2 regions of the Aurantiacibacter spongiae genome follow, and region 1 is predicted to be linked to the other one. Evidence: predicted binding sites of a transcription regulator. Region 1 holds the regulator's gene; the other holds the start of a gene.

The links. Region 1 encodes LexA, which represses DNA repair genes until DNA is damaged. Its sites were predicted from a motif close to GTTCCNCNCTTGTTCT; they were not measured.
Region 2: EG799_RS08590 (DUF7146 domain-containing protein) is a predicted target of LexA. The motif match lies at 1,524-1,539, and genes of this name have one in related genera.

The regions. Positions count from the first base shown of each region.
Region 1 covers NZ_RPFZ01000001.1:192,354-198,143, forward strand. Annotated here, with positions in the region: gene trpC (indole-3-glycerol phosphate synthase TrpC) at 1-28, shown strand, start outside; gene EG799_RS00955 (DUF3597 domain-containing protein) at 105-485, shown strand; gene EG799_RS13900 (hypothetical protein) at 528-695, shown strand; gene moaC (cyclic pyranopterin monophosphate synthase MoaC) at 692-1,159, shown strand; gene EG799_RS00965 (molybdopterin molybdotransferase MoeA) at 1,156-2,370, shown strand; gene lexA (transcriptional repressor LexA) at 2,439-3,116, shown strand; gene EG799_RS00975 (ComEC/Rec2 family competence protein) at 3,174-5,351, opposite strand; gene gltX (glutamate--tRNA ligase) at 5,381-5,790, shown strand, end outside.
Region 2 covers NZ_RPFZ01000001.1:1,752,598-1,758,387, forward strand. Annotated here, with positions in the region: gene EG799_RS08575 (DUF6961 family protein) at 105-299, opposite strand; gene EG799_RS14080 (thermonuclease family protein) at 290-841, opposite strand; gene EG799_RS08585 (lytic transglycosylase domain-containing protein) at 906-1,490, opposite strand; gene EG799_RS08590 (DUF7146 domain-containing protein) at 1,629-2,543, shown strand; gene EG799_RS08595 (strawberry notch family protein) at 2,619-5,790, shown strand, end outside.

The DNA of each region.
Region 1 (5,790 bases):
GGCGACGCGCGAGCTGCTCGGCGTCTGACCGGCGGGATATATTCGCCGGTCGTGCGTTTCTTCCTCGACGCCCTCTTCCTCGGGCACCTTCAGAAAGGATGAACATGAGCATTTTCGGCAAGATCAAGGACGCAATCTTCGGCCAGAAGGCCAGCGCGCAGGAAGCCGCACCCGCGCCCCGCTCCGCCCCGCGCGAGAGCACTCCCTTCAATCGCCCCGCCCCGACGGCGATGGACGAAGTCGATGTCGAACAACGGCTCGATGCGATGGAGGGTGCGGACAAGCTGAACTGGCGCACGTCCATCGTCGATCTGATGAAGCTGGTCGATCTCGATCCCAGTTTCGACAATCGCAAGGAACTTGCGCACGAGATGGGCGACGCCGACTATTCGGGCAAGGCGGAAGAGAACATCTGGCTGCACGGCAAGGTCATGGACAAGCTCGCCGAGAATGGCGGCCGGGTGCCAAGCTCTCTGCGGAGCTGAAACGCTTGGCAAGCGGGTCGGGGCGCGGCTAGGCACAGGACCATGCACGTGACGCCCGATCCGTTAAAACCGGCAGCGCCGGAAATCAATGTCGGGGCTCTCCGCACTTCCGATATTCGCCCTGGCACGGTCGTAAGGGCACAGACCATCGAACTGGCGCGCGGGCCGGCCTGCAAGCTGGCGGCCGATTATTCCGAGACGCGGACTTGAACGACCTTACTCACCTCGACGATACCGGAGCGGCGCGCATGGTCGATGTCGGCGAGAAGCCGGAAAGCGCGAGAAGCGCGGTCGCCAGCGGGCGGATCCTCATGGCCCCCGCGACGCTGGACGCCATACGCGATGGGAGTGGACCCAAGGGCGACGTCCTCGCGACGGCGCGGATCGCCGGGATCATGGCGGCAAAGCGAACGGGCGAGCTGATCCCCCTGTGCCATCCGCTCGCGCTCGAAAGCGTAGGCGTCGATTTCGAATTCCGGACCGACGGGCTGGACGTGACGGCGCGAGCCGCGCTGACGGGAAAAACCGGGGTGGAGATGGAAGCGCTCACCGCCGCGACCGTCGCGCTTCTGACAATCTACGACATGGCCAAGGCTCTCGAAAAGGGCATGCTCATCGAACATGTGCGCCTGGTCGAGAAGACAGGCGGCAGGAGCGGGGACTGGCACGCATGAGCGCGGAGCGTGCCCCGCCCGTGCCCTTCGATGTCGCGCAGGATCGCCTGATGGCGCTCTGCCGACCGCTGGGCACCGAACTGATCCCTTCGCGCGAATGCCTTGGCCGCTACACCCGTGCTGGCCTGGCGGCCGAGCGCGACCAGCCCGCCCTCGACCTTTCGGCGATGGACGGTTACGCGCTGTGCGGAGAGGGTATGGAAACGTGGCGGATCGTCGGAGAAAGCGCCGCCGGTCGACCCTATCCCGAAGAGCTGTTGCAAGGTGAGGCGGTTCGCATCAGCACGGGCGCACCGATGCCGCGCGGCGGGGAGCGAATTGTCCTGAAAGAGGACGCGATCGTCGAGGGCAACCGTCTCGTGACAGCTCCGGGCAGTGAGGCGAGCGCGCGTCATATCCGCCGGCGCGGCCTCGATTTTCACGCCGGGGACATTGTTCTCGGGAAGGGTGTGCGCATCGGCCCTGCGCAACTTGCGCTCGTGATTTCAGCCGGCTTCGGGTCGGGCAGGCTGACGGTCGGGCGCTTGCCGGGCGTGGCGGTGATCGACAGCGGCAACGAGCTGTCCGACGATCCGATCACCATGACGCCGAGCCAGATACCGGCAAGCAATGGCGTGATGCTGGCAGCGATGGCGGCGCCCTTCGCCGCCTCGGTGAAACGGATCGGACCGGTGGCCGACACGATGGAAGCGCTGGCGGACGCGCTCGATCAGGCGGGAGACGCGGACGTCGTCGTGACGAGCGGCGGAGCATCCATTGGCGATCATGATCTCGTGCGACCTTCGCTCGACGCCTGGGGCGCCCGCCTGGACTTCTGGCGCATCGCCATGAAACCGGGCAAACCCCTCCTTGTCGCACGGCGGGGCAACCAGCTCGTGCTGGGACTTCCCGGCAATCCCGTCTCAAGTTTCGTAACCGCGTGGATGTTCCTGCTACCCGTGCTCCGCCGTCTGGCCGGCGCTGCAGCGCCGCTTCCCGAGATGTTCGATCTTCCACTGGCCGAAGATATGCCGGCTGCGGAGACAAGGACCGAATTCGTCCGCGGCTCGCTGACCCGGACAGGCGTCGCCCCACTCGGTCAACAGGACAGCAGCGCCCTGGGCGCCCTGGCCCGCGCCGATGTGCTGATCCGCCGCGACGCGAACGCCCCCGAGGCCCGCGCGGGAGAGATGGTCGGAACTTATTGGCTCCAAACTGGCGGAATTGCTTGACGTGGCACGATCTGTTTCATAATTGTTCCGTATTCGTTCCGAACCGGAACACTTGACGGAGTGACGCCATGTTGACTGCGAAGCAGCACGAACTTCTGCTCTTCATCAACCGACGGCTGGAGGCATCGGGTATCTCCCCCAGTTTCGAGGAAATGAAGGAAGCGCTCGATCTCAAGAGCAAGTCGGGCGTGCACCGGCTCATTTCCGCTCTGGAGGAACGGGGTTTCATCCGTCGCCTGCCCAACAGGGCCCGCGCGCTCGAAGTCGTGAAGATGCCTGAGAATTCCGCCGGCAGGGCGGTTGCCGGCGATCCGGTGGCGAAGGCGACAAGGCCTCCTGCCCGGCAACCCGACGCGGCAAACGACGTGGTCGAGATCCCCCTGCACGGGCGCATCGCTGCGGGCGTACCGATCGAGGCGCTCGAAGATCATCAGGTATTGCCGGTCCCGGCCGCGTTGCTTGGCGCAGGAGAGCATTACGCGCTCGAGGTGTCCGGAGATTCGATGGTCGAAGCCGGCATCTTTGACGGCGATTATGCGCTGGTGAAGAAGGCCGATACCGCGCGGGACGGCGATATCGTGGTCGCTTTGGTGCGCGGAGAGGAAGCGACGCTCAAATACCTCTATCATGATGGCGGCCACATTCGTCTGGACCCGGCCAACTCGGCCTACGATGCCCAGGTCTACGCCGATGCCGAAGTGCAGGTCCAGGGCAAGCTTGCCGGGCTTCTCAGGCGTTACCACTAGGTCGTGCGGGCCTTCGGGGCTGTGTCTTGTTGCAAAGCGGCCCCGGGGCGGCTTTTCTCACCGATAGCCGCGCCACCATCCGTGATGGCCCTGCCGCTGCGCAACGGTAGCGATCTCCTGCTGCGTCAGGTTTATCGCCAGTCCGCCCGTTTCGGCGAGCATTCGCCCGTCCGCTCTCAACCAGCGGGGAGCACACGATCGCGGCAGCCACCGGTCTGACACGACGATGTCCGCCCGTTCGCACGCGGCAGCGAGCGCGCGCTCGCCCACGATGTCGCGGCTACGGCTCATGAGAACATGCCAGTCCCGTCCTGCTCGCTGGAGAGTAACGACGCAGAAGTCCGGGCTGCATGTTGCGCCGGGCCATTCGGCCAAAGTGACAGCCTCGCCGGTCGTTCCGGCGAGTTCCATCAAGTTGTCGCGGGTAAAGTCGCTGCGCGTATCTCGCAAGACGAGCAGCCTGTCGTCCTCTCCGGTAATGGCAACGTGCCGCCCGTCGCCGGAAACCAGCAGGTCGGGAACCGGCGTCAGCAGAACCAGCACGGTGCCGAGCATGGCCGGCAAGAACCCGAGCAACCGCATCCTGCCCCGCCAGAGAGCGAGCCATAAGCCTCCGCACACGAAGAGCATGACAGTTGCGAGATCCATCTGCGGTATCAGCTTCACCGCTCCGGGCTGTGACGAGGTGAAATGTGCGATACCAAGCAAAAGCTCCAGCGATTTGCCCTCGAGCCACCAGACCGGGGCCCCCAGGCCGACAACGTCCAAGGCAAGCGCGGTAGCGATCAGGGGCATGGAAACGAACGTGACAAGGGGGATGGCAACGACGTTCGCGAACGCGCCGTAGACCCCGGCCCTGTGGAAGTGAAACAACACGATCGGCATCAGCGCCAGCTCGATGATCAGGCCTGTCACCAGCAGCATCGCGGAACGGCGCCCGGCGCGAACCAGCCAGGATTCCTCGCGCGGGGCGAGGAAGTTGCGCACCGGTGCCGCATTGTGCAGGGCGACGATGGCAATCACCGCGCTGAAACTCATCTGAAAGCTAGGCCCGACAAGGCTTTCGGGCCATAGCAGGAGAACCACCGCGGCGGCGACCGCGACCATTCGTAGCGACAAGGGTTCACGCCCGAGCGCCAAGGCGACGAGAACCAGCAAGGCTCCGATGCAACTGCGGACCGTGGGCACTTCGGCCCCGGTCAGCAAGGTGTAGGCGATGCCCGTCAGCGCAGCCATGCCGGCAGCGACCAGGGGCAGCCGTATGCGCAGCGTCAGCCAGGGCCACAAGGCCAGCAACTTCACCGCGAGAAAATAGGTCGCGGCGATGACTGCGCTCACATGCAGGCCGCTGATCGAAAGGAGATGCGTCAATCCGGCATCACGCATCGCTTCCTGATCCCCTTCGGTTATCGCGCCCCTGTCGCCGCTCGCAAAAGCGGCGGCGATCGCTCCGGCAGACCCGTCGAGGCGGTTGCGGACGTGGGTCGACAATCGCCGCTGTAGTGGTGCGATCAGTGCATCATCTGCCGCTGGAGGGTCCAGGACCGCGATGTCGCCCTGCACACTTCCGGTCGCAGCATAGCCTTCGAACCAGGCTGTGCGCGCGAAGTCGTATCCCCCGGGAAGCATTGGCGAGGCGGGCGGCATGAGGCGTACCTGCGCTTCCACGAGGGCGCCTTCCCGAAGGCCCGCATCGTCTTCGGCAAGCGGTACGTTGATCCGGACCTTCAAGGCATCTTCGCGTTCGGGCAGGCGCGTCGCGAGGACCAGTCTGACCCGGTCTTCTGCCGGCTGTTCGATCCGCTCTAGCACGCGGCCGCGAACGTTCTCGAACACTGGCCTATCAAGTGCTTCGGTCCCGACCATCCCGGACCGTGCCCACGCAAGGCCCACCCCGAACGCGAACACGAGGCCGCAGGCCGTTATTGCGAGGACGATCTGCGCGCGGTCGTCCCGCCCTTTCCAGACCGCCTGTGCGCCCAGCGCGGCCATCAGTCCCGCTGCCATGCTGCCGACCCACCAGGCCGCATCAGGGGCCGCGAACCATGTTCCGATGCCCGCCGCCAGCGCCACCGCGATCCACGGTCCGCGATCGAAACCCGAGCGGCCAAGAAACCCTTCCGCGCGGTCTGCGATGCTGGACAAAGAGGCACGCTTTCGCCAAGGCGAGTGCTGCATCGCACCATCGCCTGCGTCCTCCCCCAGCGGAACCAAAGGCGGCTGTTGCGTTGCCATTGCAGATACGAGACAGGAAACAGGCAGGCATGGCAAGTTCGAGTGGCGACGGTTCGCCAGCGCAGGCACCGGTGGTGACGCGTTTCGCACCCAGCCCGACTGGCTTCCTGCATATCGGCAACGCGCGAACCGGTCTGTTTTCCTGGCTTTACGCCCGTCACCACGGCGGCAAGGCCCTTCTCAGGATCGAGGATACGGACAAGAAGCGCTCCACGCAGGAAGCGATCGAGGTCATTCTCGACGGGCTCGATTGGCTCGGGCTCGATTTCGACGACGATACCGTCTTCCAGTCGCAGCGGGCGGACCGTCATGCCGAGGTAGCCCGCAAGCTGCTCGAGGCGGGCAAGGCCTACAAGTGCTTCGCGACCCCGGAGGAGCTGGTACAGATGCGCGAAGACCAACGCGCGGCGAAGCAGCCGATGCGCTATGACGGGCGCTG
Region 2 (5,790 bases), 1.6 Mb from region 1:
GGATTGGAGGCTTAGGATCAGTCCCGCCAGGGACACAGAAGCCAACAAGGCGAACTCAATTCTGATGCCCCAGATTCGAAGCCAATTCCGCATTGTGCCGAGCCTCAGTTCGTCGAGCTTTGGCAGCCAAGCTGATCGAAGCGCTCAGCAACAGTTTTCCAAGTTGCTATGCCTGCATCGTCCCCTTCGTTGGATAGCCGCTGGATTTGCTGCGCGATATACGCGGTTCCCTCTTCGCCATGGTTCTTTTCGACCCAGAGCGCGACGGCCCACAATTCCTGGTCGCGGTTCAACACCATGGTTCGCGTCTCCCGGTCCAGGTCCGCGCCAGCCCTTCGCTGACCAGCTGATCGCCGAGCGAGCGGCCGCCGCGCGTTACGACCCGCAGTTTACGGCCGTACTGATCCTCATCTCTGCTACCGATGGTTCTGAGTTCAAAGGGTCCGCCATTGAGCAGTTCGACAAGGCGATGCGTCGCGCGCATGCCGAGTTGGTATTCATAGTCGCAACGTGGCTCGCTGATCTCGGGAGTGTCGATGTCGGCAATGCGGATCTTCACGCCATCGAGCCAGAAAGTATCTCCATCCACGACGCATGTGCGCCGGATGGATCCGCAGATGTCGAATTCTGGGGTGCTTGCGTGTTGGAATAAAGCCTGAGGCTGCTGATCGTCGTTAGCAAGGCTGGCAACATGGACTGGCCAGTTGAGTGCCAGCATCCCTCCAGCAAATACGATCGCGAATGCTCCCAGACCCAACGCGATCTCCTTTCTCAGCTTCCGGCGCTTCTGTGCCTTCAACGCCTTGCGAAAGTCGAACGGTTCACCGGGCGTCTCATTCACTAGCGTTGTCCGTCTTCATTCCGGCACATGATTTCAGATAATAGCCGGAAATCAGGCAATTTCGTCAATTGTATGTACCAATTGCTTGCCAACGTCCCAACACAGACCGGACATATTGTGGCGTTTCACCATTCTTCGGAATGCCGCGTGATCGGGAGACGGCACCTGGGCCCGCATTATAAGCAGCCAAGGCCAGGTGGACAGCGTCGAACCGGTCCAACATATCGCGAAGATACCGGGCGCCACCGTCGATCGATGCAAGAGGGTCATGACGGTTACGGACGCCCAGTTCTCGCGCCGTGGCCGGCATAAGCTGAGCCAGCCCGGCAGCGCCGGCTGGACTCACAGCCATCGGATTGAAGCGGGATTCAGCCCAGATGAGAGCCCGAAGCAGGTTGGTCGGAAGCCCGTACCGGCGCTCGGCCTCGGCTATTGCCGCCATATACAGACCCTCCCGGTAGGACACGTCCGCTGGCCCGGCTTGGTAGATTGCAGGAAGATATTGCCTTGCCGGCTGCTGGTCCGTCTTCGGTGGAACGATCGCGTGCTCGAACAAGGTGAAATCCTGGGCGCGGACTTGCTGAGAGGAGGTCGCGATCATTCCCAAACAGGCGACCGCTATCGCGGTCTGACGATTGAGGCAGGTCATCTCGAGTGGTGCTCCATTGATTCGAATCGAGATAGAACATAAGGAGAACCTATACCTGTAGGAAAGCAGCGAATGTCTGCCTTCGGGAGAGGAGAGGAACGCTGATGAGGGGGCCACTTTGCATGCTGAGGAGCTCGCATGTCCCTGTCTGTCCAAACTCATCCCAACCGGTCGCTTGCCGAGACCGCCCGTCGCATTTGCGAATCGCGTGGGGGCAAATGGTCCGGCACAAAGGGCATGGCCCGCTGCCCTGCGCATGATGACCGAACGCCTTCACTCGGTGTGTCACTCGGCCGACAGGCCATCCTCTTCCACTGTTTCGCGGGATGCGATCAGCAGAGCGTGCTGGCTGCTTTGGCGCGTGAAGGTTTCGAGGCACCGGTGCTCTTTTCAGGTTCTGCGACCACCAACGAACCCGAATCGACCAGCACCCGCAAACCCTCGGCGGTAGCGCTGAGGATCTGGCGCGATGCACAGCCACTGCGTGCCAGTCCGGCAAAGGCATATCTTGAAAGCCGCGGCATCCTCGCCGCATCTCCGGCGCTCCGCTTCCATCCACGAACGCCGCTTGGCCCGAAAGGACGGGCCCGCTTTCTGCCCGCCATGATCGCGGCAGTCAGCCTCGACGAGGGCCCGATCGCCATCCACCGCACGTTCCTGTCTACCGAGGCTTCAGGCAAGGCCGCTTTCGAAAAGCCGAAACGCGCGCTCGGCGCGCTCGGTGAAGCTGCTGTCCGCCTCTTCGCTCCGGCCTCCGGCAAGCTCGGCCTTGCCGAGGGTATCGAGAGCGCGATGTCGGCCTATGCGCTTTCCGGCATCCCCGTCTGGGCGACCCTGGGCAATGAGCGCTTCGGCCTCGTCAGCGTGCCTGAGAGCGTGACTGAGCTGCACCTCTTCGTCGATCACGATGCTGGCGGCGAGCTGGCTGCGTCGCGTAGCCTGGCCGCTTATGCCCGTGATGGGCGGACGATCCAGGTCCGCGAGCCAACCTCCCACGATTCCGATTGGAACGACGAACTCACGGCATGGCTGCGCCGCAAAGCGGCGCGTTAGAGGAGAGAAGGCTTCTCGAATTCTTGAACCGGCAGAGGGCGCGTCCCGATGCCCTCATCAGGAGGACGAATTGCCATGTTTCAATCAGACCTGTTTCCCGCCGGCGAGCACTTGCCGTCAGAGCCCCTAGCCTACGCCATCGGCACCAGGATTGCCGAGCTTCTCGGTTCGGGACGTCACCTTTCCCGTGCCGACATTTCCGGTCTGTTCGCCGAAGAGACCGGCGTCATGGACTGGGGAAGCGCCTGGACCATCGACGACTACAACAACGCGGTCGAGATCGGCGCACTGCTCTGGCTTCGCGAGTCTTCACGCATCGATCTGACAACAAGCGTGCACGAAGCCGACGCGCGGTTCGACTGGCTCGAAGCCGCCTTGCCGCCGCGGCACGTGCGCAGCGAAGCACAGGTCGAACTCCAGCAGTTCTCGACTCCGCCGATGCTGGCCTGGCTGATGGCGAAGGCCGCAGCAGTCTCTGCGCACGACGCGCTACTCGAACCGTCCGCAGGCATTGGTGCGCTTGCCGTTTGGGCCAGTGTCCAAAACGCTTCATTGACCCTCAACGAGGTCGATCCGGCAAGACGAGACAGTCTGGGTCACATCTTCCCTTTGGCCACGATCACCGCGCACGACGGCGAACTGATCGCCGACCTGCATCGCGGCGCGCTCCCATCGGAGGTGCTGATGAACCCGCCATTCGCTCGTAGTCGGGAACGCGGCAAAGACGGTGAGACTGCCAAGCGTCACCTGCGTGGTGCAATCCGGGCCGCTGCTAACGGGGCGAGGATCGTCGCCATTATGCCCGAAGGCTTCGATGCTTCCACCTTTTCCCCGGCACACGAGGCTTCATTGCTCCTCGATGTTCGCTTGCAGCAGATGTTTCGCCGGACAGGGACGGGGATCGCCGTTCGCCTGGTCGTCATCGATAAAGTGCCTGCTGCGCATCAGCCAGCGATCACTGGAGATACCTGCGACCTGATCGCGCTCCACGAGCTGCTCAACGCGCTTCCGCCACGCGTACACACCTCCGCCAGCCTCCATCGCCTGCCAATCGGGAAACCAGTCTGCCTCGTTGGCAAGACTTCAACGCATCGCGCGCCGGTCCGGCCGGTGGCGCCGTTTGTAGCGACAACACCAGCCACAGCGAATGCGGTCGACCTGGTCTATTCTGTCCTCGCCGACCCCGCGCCGGTGCCCGAGCAGGCAGGCATCTACCTGCCTTACCGGCCCAGCCGCATTGCGTTCGAAGGCGCGCCGGCCCATCCCACCCCGCTCGTGGAATCGGTCGCCATGGGTTCGGTCGCGGCGCCGCAGCCGGACGTTAACCCGCGCCTTCCCGCAAATTGGCAGGCTGATGGTCTCTTGTCCGATGCGCAATGCGAGACACTGGTCTACGCCGCCCAAGCATTTGCTCGCGATCTTCCGGGCCAGTTCAAAGTCAGCCAGGAAGGGACCGCGCTGGAACTGTCCGAAGACGGGCACGCATTCCGCCAAGGCTTCTTCCTTGGCGACGGAACCGGAGCGGGCAAGGGACGACAGATCGCCGCGGTCATCATGGACCGCTGGCTCGCAGGCGAGCGCCGCCATGTCTGGATCACCAAGAACGAGGCGCTGCTTGAAGATGCACGTCGCGACTGGGAAGCGCTTGGCGGGCTGCCGCTCGATCTCCAGCCACTCTCACGCTGGAAACTCGGCCAGCCCGTAACGATGTCCGAAGGCATTCTCTTCGTCACCTATCCGACGCTGCGCTCGGGCCGCGCCGAGGATACGCGGTTCGACCAGATCCTTGCCTGGGCGGGAGAGGAATTCGACGGCGTGATCGCCTTCGACGAAGCCCACGCCATGGCCAATGCGCTCGGAGGCTCTTCAATCCGCGGCAAGGTCAAGGGCTCTGAACAAGGGATGGCGGGCCTCAGGCTGCAGAACCATCTCCCGCGCGCCCGCGTGCTCTACGCGTCTGCCACTGGTGCCTCGGACATCGCCAATCTCGGCTATACTTCCCGGCTTGGCCTATGGGGACCCGAGACCGCATTCCCGACCCACGAAGCGTTCATGACCGAGATCCGCGCTGGCGGCGTCGCGGCGATGGAACTCGTCGCCCGCGACCTCAAGGCCCAGGGACTCTACCTCGCCCGAGCGCTGTCCTTCGCCGGGGTCGAGTACGAGATCCTCGAACACAGTCTGACCGAAGCGCAGGTGCGGATCTACGATGCCTATGCCGAGGCCTGGGCGATCATTCACCGCAACCTCGAAGCCGCGCTCGAGGCGACCCGTGTGGTTGATGAGGACAGCGGCGATACGCTCAACCGGAATGCCAAGGCGGCAGCGCTTTCGATCTTCGAAGGTACCAAGCAGCGATTTTTTGCCCAGCTCCTGCTCTCGATGAAGCTGCCCAGCCTGATTCCGGCGATGGAAGCGGCGCTTGGCGAAGAGCATTCGGTAGTCGTGCAGCTGGTTTCGACCGCCGAGGCCATGCTCGACCGGCGCCTCGCCGACCTTACCGTGGAAGAACGCGAAGCGCTCGATATCGATCTGTCCCCGCGTGAATATGTCATCGACTACCTTGCGAAGAGCTTCCCGGTGCGCCTGATGCAGGTCTTCGCCGACGAGGAAGGCAATCTTCGCTCCGAGGCGATGAGCAACGGGGAGGGCAATCCCGTTTTCTGCCCGCGCGCCATGGCCGCGCGCGATGCGCTGATCGAACAGCTCTGCGCGCTGCCGCCCATCGCCACAGCGCTCGATGCGATCATCGAACATTTCGGAACCGACGCGGTGGCCGAAGTCACGGGCCGGACCCGCAGGCTTGTCCTGGGCCGCGATGGTCAACAGCGCCTCGAACGGCGAAGCCCCAGAGCCAATGTCGCCGAAGCGCAAAGCTTCATGGAAGGAAGCAAGCGGATCCTGGTCTTCTCGGACGCCGGCGGCACGGGTCGATCGTACCATGCCGACCTTGGCTGCAGAAACCAGCAGCGCCGGGTTCATTTCCTGCTCGAGCCGGGCTGGCGCGCCGACAACGCTATCCAAGGTCTTGGCCGTACCAACCGCACCAACCAGGCCTCGGCCCCGCTTTTCCGCCCGGTCACCACAGATGTGAAGGGCGAGCGCCGTTTCATCTCGACCATTGCGCGCAGGCTCGATGCGTTGGGAGCACTGACGCGCGGCCAGCGCCAGACCGGCGGACAAAATCTGTTCGACCCGGCAGACAATCTCGAAAGCGACTATGCGCGCGATGCGCTCAGCCGCTGGT